2 regions of the Agrobacterium sp. SORGH_AS 787 genome follow, and region 1 is predicted to be linked to the other one. Evidence: riboswitches for the same ligand, from Rfam matches in the RefSeq annotation. Region 1 holds a riboswitch; the other holds the start of a gene.
The links. A riboswitch is a leader RNA that binds a small molecule or an ion and turns the genes downstream of it on or off. The one in region 1 is predicted to bind cobalamin.

Region 1 (5,774 bases):
ATAACGCCGTGACCGATCTCCGGCCACACCAGCGTCACGACCCCCGCAAGGCCGAAGAGCACGCCACCGACGCGCCATTTGGTCAGCCGCTCGGAAAGGAGCACGACACCGGCAATGCTGGTAAAGGTCGGCGAAAGATAGGTGAGCAGCGTCGCCTCCGCCAAGGGCAGCCGCGCAATGGACGCAAAGGATGCAAACATCGCCGCAGCCCCAAGACTCGAGCGCAGCAAATGGCCAAAGGGGCGCCGCGTCGCCAGCCCACGCGGGAACTCGTTACGCCACCAGAGAAAAATCACCAGTGGGATCAGCGCAAAGGCCGAGCGAAAGAAGACGATCTGCCCGACGGGCACTTGTCCCGAAGTCGCCTTGATGCAGATTGACATGCCCGCAAAAAGAAACCCCGAAAGGACCCGAAGGCCGATGCCAAGCGTCTGGTTTTCGTTGATGGTTTTCACAAGAGTCCCTGAACCGTAGATGCGTGGTTGCGACCGCACATTCAGACGCGATGTTCTATCGAAGAAACTGGATGTGCGGCTTGGCGTGAAAGCGCGACGCCTCGACGACGGCTTCCACCGAAAAGACATCCCGCAAGAGATCCTGCGTCATCACCTCTTCTGGCGTTCCAGATGCCACGATCTTGCCGGTCTGCAGCACGATCAGGTGATCGCAGTACATGGCCGCGTGATTGAGGTCATGGAGTGCTATGATGCTGGTGACCGGAAGCTGAGACACCAGACGAAGAAGACTGATCTGGTGGTGGACATCCAGATGATTGGTGGGCTCATCGAGGATGAGCTCCTTCGGCGACTGCGCCAGGGCGCGAGCAAGATGAGCACGCTGCTTCTCACCGCCCGAGAGGCTCTGCCAGGCATCATTGCGTTTGGCTGCCATTTCCGTGCGCTCAAGCGCCTCATTCACCGCTGCGTCGTCTTCCCGCGTCCAACCGGAGAACATCGATTTGTGGGGAAAGCGCCCAAGCTTGACGACGTCGATGACCTTGAGATTGACGTTCGTCGTGGCGTGCTGCTCGATGAAGGCGATGCGCTGCGCCAGAGATTTGCGGCGGATCGTTTTGATGTCCGTGCCGTCCAGCAGCACCCTTCCGGAATGGGGTTTCTTCAACCCGCTGAGCAGCCGTAGCAGCGATGTTTTTCCGGAGCCGTTTGGGCCGAGAAGTCCGAGCATCTTGCCTGGCTCGACCGTGAAGGAAATGCCATCCACAATCGTCTTGGCACCGACCTTCCACACCAGATTGTCCGCTGTGATACTCATGACGCGCGTTGCAGCCTGTAAAGGATGACGGAGAAGAAGGGCACGCCGACAAGCGCCGTCACCACACCGATGGGCAGAACCTGCTGCGGGACGAGCGTGCGGGAGGCGATGTCCGCCAGCACCATGAAGATGGCACCGGTGATGGCGCAGGCCGGCAAGAGCCGTGCATGCAGCGGCCCGACGACGAACCGTGCCGCATGGGGAACGACGAGGCCAACGAAGCCGATCGTTCCCACCATGCTGACGATGGTGGCGGTAATAACTGCCGTCAGCGCAAAGAGGATGATGCGTGTCCGCCCGACATTGACACCTAGAGAAGCGGCCGCTTCATCGCCGAAAGCAAAGGCATCGAGAACGCGGGTATGGAACAGGCAGCAGATCAAACCGAGACCGACGACGATGGAAACGAGACCGACATCCGGCCAGCGTACACCGCCGAAGCTGCCGAGAAGCCAGAACATCACATCGCGCGCCTGCTGCGCGTTGCCGGATGTGGTGACCACATAGGATGTGGCAGCATTGAATAGCTGAGCGGCTGCGACACCGGCGAGGATCGTTCTGTCGGCTCCGCCGCGAGCGCCATTGGATAAGATGGCGACCAGGAAGAATGCGGCGAAGGCGCCGACGAAGGCGCCGAGAGAAAGCGACACCGCTCCAGCGCCAATTCCGAGAATGACGACGGCAACCGCACCGGTCGAAGCACCGGCGGAAATGCCGAGAACATAGGGCTCGGCCAGTGGATTGCGCAGCATGGCCTGCATGATGGCACCGCACATCGCGAGGCCCGCACCGCAGAAGACGGCCACGAGCGCGCGGCTCAGCCTGTACTCCCAGATCACCGCCTCATGGATGCGGCTGATCTCGACCGACGTCCAGCCGAGCTTGTTGGTGATGGCGGCATAGGTGGTCGAAAGCGGGATCGGCAAATCGCCAATCCCGACACTGATGCCGACCACGAGGGCAATCGTCATGAAGCAGGCGAGATAGAGCGCCGCGGAGGCAAGCAGCCGGCTCATCCCGCTTCCTGATCGATCCTTAGCCGCCACCGAACTCACTTGAGGCCGAGGGTCTTCAACTGCTGAGCAATCTGCTCGGCGCCATAGATCGTCTGAACGCTCGGGTTCATCGCCTGCGCCGACATGATGACGAGCGCCTTGTTCTTGACGGCATTCATCTGGCTGGTGGCAGGGTCACTATTCAGGAACTTGATCTTGGCATCTGCCTTGTCGAGTTCCCAGCGATTGCGGTCGACCTGCGTCACGACGATGACATCGGGATTGGCGGCGATGATCGTTTCCCAACCAATCGCGGGCGATTCCGTTTCGGTCGTAATGGCGTTGGTGCCGCCCAAAAGATCGGCGATATAGCCGGATGGGCTGTTCTTGCCGCCGAGATAGGCGTCAGCCGAAGGCGAGGGGCTGGAGAACCAGAAGACATAGGAAAGCTTCTTGCCATCCTTCGGCGCATCAGCACGCAATGCAGCTTCGCGCTTCTTCAGGTCGGCGATGACGGCCTGACCCTTGTCGGCCACATCGAAGATCTGCGAGAGATCGTCGATCTCCTTATACAGCGTCTCCATGTTCCAGAGCTTGGAGCGGTTGCCGTAACCGGACTTGTCCTTGGACATGTCGTCCAGCGCGCACATGCTGGGCGACAGATAGGTGGAGATGCCAAGCTTGTCGAAATCTTCGCGCTTCGCCACCTTGCTGGTAGGGCCGACGAGCGTCGGCAAAGCGGCGGTCACGAAGTCCGGGTTCTGTGCCAGGATGGATTCGAAGGTCGGAAACTCGACAGTCAGAACCTTGACTTTGGCATTTGCTTCTGCGACCTGCGGCAGAACCTTGTTCGGCCAGAAGGCAGTGCCGACCATCTTGTCCTGAAGACCGAGCAGCAGCATGATCTCGGCGCTATTCTGGCCAAGTGCCACGGCACGCTCTGGCGCCTTGTTGAAGGTGACCGTCGCGCCGCAGTTTTCGATCGTCAGAGGATAGCTCGTCGCAGCCGTCGCGGGGGTCGTCGCAAACCCAGCCAACGCGCAAAATCCAACAGCCGCAAAAAGACGCTTCATCATAATCCAAAATCCCTTTGAACGCGGCTCTCGCCGCAAAATGCTTGCGCCTATAATCACCTCTCCTTGCACAAAACAAGACCGTTTGCTTCATATTTTGGTGCCGCCTCACGTCCTGTTGAAAGCAGCATCATTGCGCACGGGCGCGCCACAACAGCCTATTGACGCCATCGACGAAATGCATACTATATCTGGTGTTCAAGGTTCTTCCGATTCTGTCGGAAGCGAAGATGGGAATACGGTGCGCAAAACCCGATCAGGGTAAAGCAATGCCGCAGCTGCCCCCGCAACTGTAAGCGGCGAGCATTCTCTCAACAGCCACTGAAACATGACGTTTCGGGAAGGCGAGATGAATGTGTCGACCCGCGAGCCAGGAGACCTGCCTTGAGCGAGAACGTCCACCGGCGGGGTGCCCGGAAGGTCGCGAATACGCACGGGATGACTCTGTGCGTCTCGCTTCCCTGGAGCCTCCGCGTAGAGCCACTTCGGGGTGAAGTCCTATGATTACGAGTTCAGTCTTTTATCCGTTGGAGTAACAGACGTTTGAGGCATGGCGAAACAGAAGCGTTCAGCGCTTTTGCGATCGAGCCATGCGACAGCACGGCCAAGTATACCTCGGCCCCGCATTCCATCCTGCTTTCGACCATCACGCGCTTCACGGCGCGAGAGCGATTTCCCATGCGTTTTTTCCAACGAGGATCAAGATGACCATCACCGTCTACAGCAAGCCAGCTTGCGTTCAATGCACTGCGACAACCCGCGCTCTGGATCGTCAGGGTCTCGACTACACAATCGTCGATGTCTCCACTGACGAGCAAGCTTATGAGCACGTGCTCGGTCTCGGCTATCGCCAGGTACCAGTTGTGATTGCCGGCGAGATGCACTGGGCGGGCTTTCGGCCAGACATGATCAGCACGCTTGCATCGTGACGCAGAGCATGGCGGGGGAGGTCGTCTACTTCTCGACCCGCTCGGAAAACACACATCGCTTTGTGAGCAAGCTCGAGACCCCGGCCCGCCGCATTCCGATCAGCGCTGCTGAACCTCTCCATGTTCACAAGCCGTTCGTCCTCATCGTTCCGACCTATAGCGGCGAGAACGGCAAGGGCGCGGTTCCCAAACAGGTCATTCGCTTCCTCAACGATGCGAATAATCGAGCAAATCTTCGCGGCGTGATTGCTGCGGGCAACAGCAATTTCGGCGCAACCTTCGGGATCGCCGGCGACATCATCTCCGCCAAATGCGGTGTGCCGTATCTCTATCGCTTCGAACTGATGGGAACGGGAGAGGACGTCGTCAATGTCAGACAGGGATTGGAACGATTTTGGACACGTTGACACTCGAGAGGCCCCTGAAGCAATCGGACGCGACCGTGCTGGATTACCACGCGCTGAACGCGATGCTGAACCTCTATGATGAGGATGGCCGGATTCAGTTGGACAAGGACAGGCTGGCTGCACGCCAGTACTTTCTTCAGCACGTAAACCAGAACACGGTGTTCTTTCACAATCTGCGCGAAAAGCTCGATTATCTTTTGAGTGAAGGCTATTACGAGCAGACGGTGCTGGACCAGTATGCCTTCAACTTCGTCCGCGATCTTTTCGATCATGCCTATGCGAAGAAATTCCGCTTCCCGACATTCCTCGGGGCGTTCAAATACTACACGTCCTATACGCTGAAAACCTTTGACGGAAAACGATACTTGGAGCGGTATGAAGACCGCGTCTGCATGGTGGCGCTGACGCTGGCACGGGGCGACGAAAAGCTGGCCCGCGACCTTGTGGATGAGATGATCTCCGGCCGCTTTCAGCCGGCGACTCCGACCTTTCTCAATGCGGGCAAGAAGCAGCGCGGCGAACTGGTTTCCTGCTTTCTGCTGCGCATGGAAGACAATATGGAGTCGATCGCCCGTGGCATCAACTCCGCACTGCAACTCTCGAAGCGCGGCGGCGGGGTAGCCCTTTCGCTGACCAATCTTCGTGAAGCCGGTGCGCCGATCAAACAGATCGAAAACCAGTCTTCCGGCGTCATTCCGGTGATGAAACTGTTGGAGGATTCCTTTTCCTACGCAAACCAGCTTGGCGCGCGCCAGGGTGCGGGCGCCGTCTATCTCAATGCCCATCACCCGGACATCATGCGCTTCCTCGACACCAAGCGCGAAAATGCCGACGAAAAAATCCGCATCAAGACGCTGTCGCTCGGCGTCGTCGTTCCGGATATCACCTTCGAACTCGCCAAGAACAATGAGGATATGTACCTCTTCTCACCCTATGATGTGGAACGCATCTATGGCGTCGCCTTCAGCGAAATTTCGGTGACGGAAAAGTACCGCGAGATGGTCGCCGATAGCCGTATCCGCAAAAAGAAGATCAAGGCGCGCGAGTTCTTTCAGGTGCTGGCCGAGATCCAGTTCGAAAGCGGCTATCCCTACATCA
Region 2 (5,774 bases), on a different contig from region 1:
GTTTTGGCCGGGAGACAAGCCGTACTCTTGTGTTCTGACGTCGTTTCCCCCTTCATTGCCTAAGATGTGTTAGGTCTCGTATGGGAGCCGTTCTCACCGCTTGCGGAGGCTTAAAAGGAAACCGAAAAGTCCAAGTTTAGGTCGCTGATTTTCCTTTGGAAAATCACCCGAATGTGACTTCTTTTTGCCACGCGAAGCCTGCATCTTCATCTCTGTTCGACTCGGTGTGCCGCCCGGCACGCAAGCGCGTGTCGTGGCAACGATGCGGTACGGCGAACAACCACCCTCCGGTGCCACCGGAACAAGGAGAGAGACATGAAATTCAAGACGATTGCCGCATCCATTCTCATAGGCTGTCTTTGCGCCGGAGCGGTTTCCGCTGCCGGCGAGGTTGAAAAGCGCGAAGGCTTGATGAAACAGATCGGCGGTGCCATGGGTGCGCTCGGCGCGATCGCCAAGGGTGAAAAGCCCTACGACGCCGAGGCCGTGAAGACCGCCGTCACCACCATCAGCACCAACGCCAAGGCGTTCCCGGATCAGTTCCCGGCTGGCTCCGAGGGAGGCGCTGCGTCGCCTACCATCTGGCAGAACTTTGCGGACTTCAAGGCAAAGTCGGAAAAGCTCGGTGCGGATGCCGATACCGTTCTCGCACAGCTGCCAACCGATCAGGCCAGCACGGGTGCTGCCCTGAAGACGCTCGGTGCCGATTGCAGCTCCTGCCATCAGGCCTATCGCGTGAAGAAGTAAGACAGCCAAGACAAGCCCGCCGGTTCAGCGGCGGGCTATTCTTTTTATCATGTTTTATCGATAGCGGAGAGGCGGATGGCGTCCATCTGGGCAAAGCTGGCAGGCGGGGTTGCGGTCGCAGGTCTTGCCGGTTTCGGCATTTTCATGTGGGTGACGGCACCTGAGCGCCAACCGCCAAGCCATTGGGCCAATCTGGGTGAGCCCGATCTTGCCAATGGGGAGACGCTGTTTTGGGCGGGCGGATGTGCAAGCTGTCATGCTGCCCCGAATGCCAGCGGCGATGCCTTGAAGACCCTGTCCGGTGGCCAGGCCTTGCCAAGCCCCTTCGGCACCTTCCACGTGCCCAATATTTCACCTGATCCGCAGCACGGCATCGGAAGCTGGACGGTGGCCGAGTTCGGCGACGCCATGACCCGAGGCGTGGGAAAGAATGGCGAACATCTCTATCCTTCCTTCCCCTATACGTCCTATGCGCGCATGACAGCGCAGGATATCAACGATCTCTTCGGCTACCTGAAGACGTTGCCTGCCAGCACCAATGACGCGCCGCCTCACGATTTACCATTCCCGCTCGATATGCGACTGGCTCTCGGCGGCTGGAAGTTCCTTTATTTCGACAAGGGCGCGCCGCGCGTGCAGCTTGCCAATGCTGGCATGGATGTCGCGCGCGGCCAATATCTGGTGGAAGGCCCAGGCCATTGCGGCGAATGCCACACGCCACGCACGGCGCTTGGCGGGCTGATCGCGGATAAGTGGCTGGCAGGCGGCCCAAACCCGGAAGGCGATGGGACGATCCCCGACATCACGCCGGGTTCGCAAGCCATCGGCTCCTGGACCGTTGCCGATATAGCCAACTATCTCGAAACCGGTTTTACACCGGAGTTCGACAGCGTCGGTGGTTCGATGGTCAAGGTGCAGCAGAATATGGCCAAGCTCTCCGCCGAAGATCGCAATGCAATCGCCGCTTATCTCAAGGCCGTTCCGGCGCGTTGACATCATGAAAGCGGGAGGCCACGCTTCCCGCATTGACTCTCCACAACCGCTGACTGATAACAGAGGCGTGATGGTCTTTCCGGATATGCCGGAAAGTGAAAAGGGAATACGATAGGAGCTCTGCTCTCATTCGTGGCTGCCCCCGCAACTGTGAGCGGCGAGCCTGAAAACGAAATCCACTGATGCTGATTTTGGCATCGGGAAGGTGTTTTCAAGGCTGCGACCCGCGAGCCAGGAGACCTGCCATCGCGAAGTGTCGTCAATGCCGGCGGGGTGTCCGGAAGAGCACGGTTTTCGGGTTGGCGTCATCCGTCCGAAAAGCCTTGTTTGTCTTTCCCCGTGGTGAATGTTGAATGCGTGCGTCCTGCTGCTTGAGAGCGGTGCGCCGCTGAAAAAGAGGGTCACCATGTCTATCCAACAGAACACGGCGTCGAGCGCCGTTTCCTCGACCACATCGAAACTCTTGCAGGCGCTGAGTGCCGTTGCACTTGGTTTGTTCATTGTCGGTTTCGTCGGCTTCTCGCATGTCGAGGCCATGCATAATGCGGCGCATGATACGCGCCACGCCAACGCTTTCCCCTGCCATTGAGGGGACATAAGATGCCGTTTTTCAGAAATATTGTCTTTACCGCTGTCCTCGTGGGACTGATAGCGGGGCTTGCCGTCAGCGCCATGCAGGCGGTTGGCACAACGCCATTGATCCTCCAGGCGGAAACCTTCGAAAGCGCCGGTGGCGAGGCAGGTCACTCCCATGATGCGGCCACACCCGCCGATCACCATCATGACGCGGAAGCCTGGACGCCGGCAGATGGTTTCGAGCGCAATGCCTACACCGTGGCCGCTAACGTGCTGACGGCCATCGGCTATGCGCTGGTGCTCACCGGTCTGATCTCGCTTCGCGGCTCCCAGGGTGGTTGGCGCGAAGGTCTCTTCTGGGGGCTCGCCGGCTTTGCTGTCGTCATGCTGGCGCCGATGATCGGTTTGCCGCCAGAACTGCCGGGCAGCCCTGCTGCTGATCTTGGCGCGCGTCAGGCCTGGTGGATTGCGACCGCTGCCGCGACTGCCGGGGGCATTGCGCTTCTGGCCTTCCGCCGCTCGGAGCCCTGGGCGGTGATCCTTGCCGTCGTCTTGATCGTCGCGCCGCACGTCGTCGGTGCGCCATTGCCGCCTGCGGGTGAACATGCGCTGGCGCCTCTGCCGCTGGAACGCCGCTTCGTCGTGCTTGCAACAGTCACCAGCTTCGTCTTCTGGCTGATCCTCGGCTCGTTGAGCGGGCTGTTCCTCAAGCGCTTCGAGGCTGCAAAGTAAAAATGATGGCGGGTCAAAACGCAGTCGATTGGAGCCATGAACTCGATTGCCTGCGTTTTTCCGTTCCCGGTCATGGCGCGCTTTGCGCCATGCACCGCCTCGCTTTCAAAGCGCTGATGACTGAGGTGCCGGCGGAAGAAACCTGTCGCGCTTACTTTATCGCAAACCGCGAGATGTTTCTTGCCGCTGCCCGAAACAAGATCGAGCGGATGAACATCCCTTTCGAACGCAGCCTTCATATCAACAGCCGCGATCTTCGTCGATCAATGTCGGCAGAGGGCGCGCAAGGACCGGCGCGTCTCTGCCGTGTTCTGGATCGTTAAGTCGGCAAGTGTTCCGCAGAAAATACCGACAGTTCCGCGTCGGTTTCCGATCCCCACAGGCCGAGAGCTTTCAGCACCTCTTTAGCAAAGCTGACCGGTGAATTGCCGGGCGCGGTGACGACACCCTGATCGTTGACGGCTTGTGGCTGATCGCGATAGAGCGCTCCTCCCTCATAGGCACCATACTTCTGATGCGACGCCAGGGCGTTGCCGGTATGGGCCACACTGTTCAAGATGCCTGTCCCGGCGAGCGCGCTGGCCGCGGCGCAGATGCCTGCAACCACGCGGCCTCGCGCCCGAAAGCGATAGACCAGATCGCTAAAATCGGGCGCGCTGCCCTTTTCCCAACTCATGCCGCCCGGAATGACAAGCGCGTCGATCGTCTCCGGGTCGAGAGCATCATAGGACGTTTCCGGCATCACTTTGAACCCGCCCATCGAAATGACGGGCTGGCCGTCGGGTGATGCGGTTACGATCTCGACGCCGAGATAACTGCGGGCCGCAGCGGCAAGCAGTGCAGGTTCCCAGTCGGCGAAGTCTTGCGTCAGCGCAATGGCAATACGAGTCATGTCATTCTCCTAAAGCGAAGAAGCTCAGGCGATCGCTTGCATGAAGCGCATGCCGGTGACGGGACGCGGGACGAAATCCATGTTTTCGTAGAACTTGTGTGCGGCAAAGTTGCCTGTTGCAGCACCGACGGACAGGAAGTCGCAGCCGCAGCGCTTGGCAACGTCGCGCGCGCGCGCCACAAGATGCTGGCCGGTGCCGTGTCCGCGATGCCCGTCCCGTACGAAGAGGTGGTGCAATTCCATGCCGCGGCGGCCTTCCTGTGCGCGGTAGAGCGGCACGAGAATGGCGTAACCGATAAGCTCGCCTGCAGCTTCGGCCACCAGTGCGGTGATCCAGGGGACCTGGCCGAAAAGATCGCGCTCGAGCTTCTCGGGCGTAATCGCGGCGGCATCGCCATGATGGGCGGCAAGCAGGGTGATCATCTCATTGAGTTCGGGAAGATCGGCAGGGCGCGCACCACGAATGGTGACGACGGGCGGTCTCGGCAGTGTCAGGAGGCTGTCTTCGGTCATGGGTCTGGTCCTTCGGTTTTCTGGTCTTTTGCCGTCAGGACGCTTGGAAAACAACAAAGCCGCCTAACGGCGGCTTGTTGACAAAGTGATCTGTCGAGCCGCCCTTTACAGGTAGGCCCAAAAATACGTGCAGGAGATGGGTGCGCGTTCGTTGATCATGGGCGATTCATTGCGCTCGAATTGCAGAGCTGTCAAGGGGCCGTTTCAGCATTTTGGATAGCTACGTTTCGGTATCTGCCATGAGGCATGTGGCAGATTGACATCGCGCGCCCTCAAGCCGCTATGTGCCTCCCGAGTGCGCTCTCCCACTCAGTAAAGGCAATAGCAGGGATAAAAGCATCGATGACGGCGCAATCCGTAGAGCAACTGGATTTTCATGGGCCGGGCGTCTCCGTGTTTCCCATTACCCAAGCCACGGCCGCGACATTCACGGATCTGTTCATCGGCCTGACCTTCCTATGCTTCATCTGTGTGGGGAGCAAAAGGGTCGTCTGCCCCGTGAACGGCGAGTTCGTGGGCGAGGCCGGTGACCTCCTTATTTTCCCATCGGGTTCTATCGTGACCTTGGAAAACCGTCCTGTCAGTGCTGCAAACTATCGGGCGACCGGGATCTACTTCGATCATGAGTTGATTGACTCGGTCTTCGCCGATCAGCCGCTCGCAGCTGGCCCGCCCGGTGTGCAGATTATTCGCCAGGCACAAAGCGCTGATTATGATGTCGTAGAGATCACGCGGCGAGCCTTGGATGACGACGCTTTACCCATCCCGGTCAAGCGCCATCGCCTTCTGGAGCCATTGGTCTGGCTGCGCCATCACGGTGTCCATCTGCCGAGGAGAGGTGAAGACCAGCCATGGAACAAGGTGCGGCGGCTGATAGAGACCGACATCAGCCAGCCCTGGCGGGCCGAAGACGTCGCCCGGCATTTTGCCATGAGTGAAGCCAGTTTCCGCCGGTGGCTGGCGAAATCCGGTCCTGGATTTTCGCAGATCCTGTTGAACACGAGACTGGAGAAGGGGTTGGGAATGCTGCAATCGACGGATAGCCCGATCTCCAGCATCGCGTTGGAGTGCGGCTTCAAGACGCCCTCCCATTTCTCCGAAGCCTTCCGCAAGAGATTCGGTCTCAAGCCGCGCTCCATCCGGACGGCAGAACTCTGATCGTTTTTCGATAGTCTTTGATCGCCAGCCGGAAGCTCGAAATTCCGTGAAGGTCTATTGGAATGGGCATGATCAATGTGTGGAAAGGACACCTCATCATGCTGAAAAAGAACGTTGCGACAGGCTTCATACTCGCCTTGCTAACCACCACGACAGCAAGCGC

Region 2: linked by a shared signal. The riboswitch ahead of QE435_RS17890 (CbtB-domain containing protein) and the one ahead of nrdH (glutaredoxin-like protein NrdH) in region 1 are both predicted to bind cobalamin.

The regions. Positions count from the first base shown of each region.
Region 1 is NZ_JAUTBG010000001.1:1,135,494-1,141,267, reverse strand. Features, by position in the region: gene QE435_RS05000 (DMT family transporter) at 1-455, opposite strand, end outside; gene QE435_RS04995 (ABC transporter ATP-binding protein) at 511-1,272, opposite strand; gene QE435_RS04990 (iron chelate uptake ABC transporter family permease subunit) at 1,269-2,288, opposite strand; gene QE435_RS04985 (ABC transporter substrate-binding protein) at 2,324-3,340, opposite strand; cobalamin riboswitch at 3,525-3,742, shown strand; gene nrdH (glutaredoxin-like protein NrdH) at 4,045-4,269, shown strand; gene nrdI (class Ib ribonucleoside-diphosphate reductase assembly flavoprotein NrdI) at 4,278-4,676, shown strand; gene nrdE (class 1b ribonucleoside-diphosphate reductase subunit alpha) at 4,664-5,774, shown strand, end outside.
Region 2 is NZ_JAUTBG010000002.1:1,797,467-1,803,240, forward strand. Features, by position in the region: gene QE435_RS17875 (metallophosphoesterase) at 1-38, shown strand, start outside; gene QE435_RS17880 (cytochrome c) at 316-747, shown strand; gene QE435_RS17885 (cytochrome c) at 823-1,740, shown strand; cobalamin riboswitch at 1,795-2,003, shown strand; gene QE435_RS17890 (CbtB-domain containing protein) at 2,147-2,329, shown strand; gene QE435_RS17895 (CbtA family protein) at 2,341-3,048, shown strand; gene QE435_RS17900 (hypothetical protein) at 3,054-3,371, shown strand; gene QE435_RS17905 (type 1 glutamine amidotransferase family protein) at 3,368-3,940, opposite strand; gene QE435_RS17910 (GNAT family N-acetyltransferase) at 3,965-4,453, opposite strand; gene QE435_RS17915 (AraC family transcriptional regulator) at 4,796-5,611, shown strand; gene QE435_RS17920 (YbhB/YbcL family Raf kinase inhibitor-like protein) at 5,710-5,774, shown strand, end outside.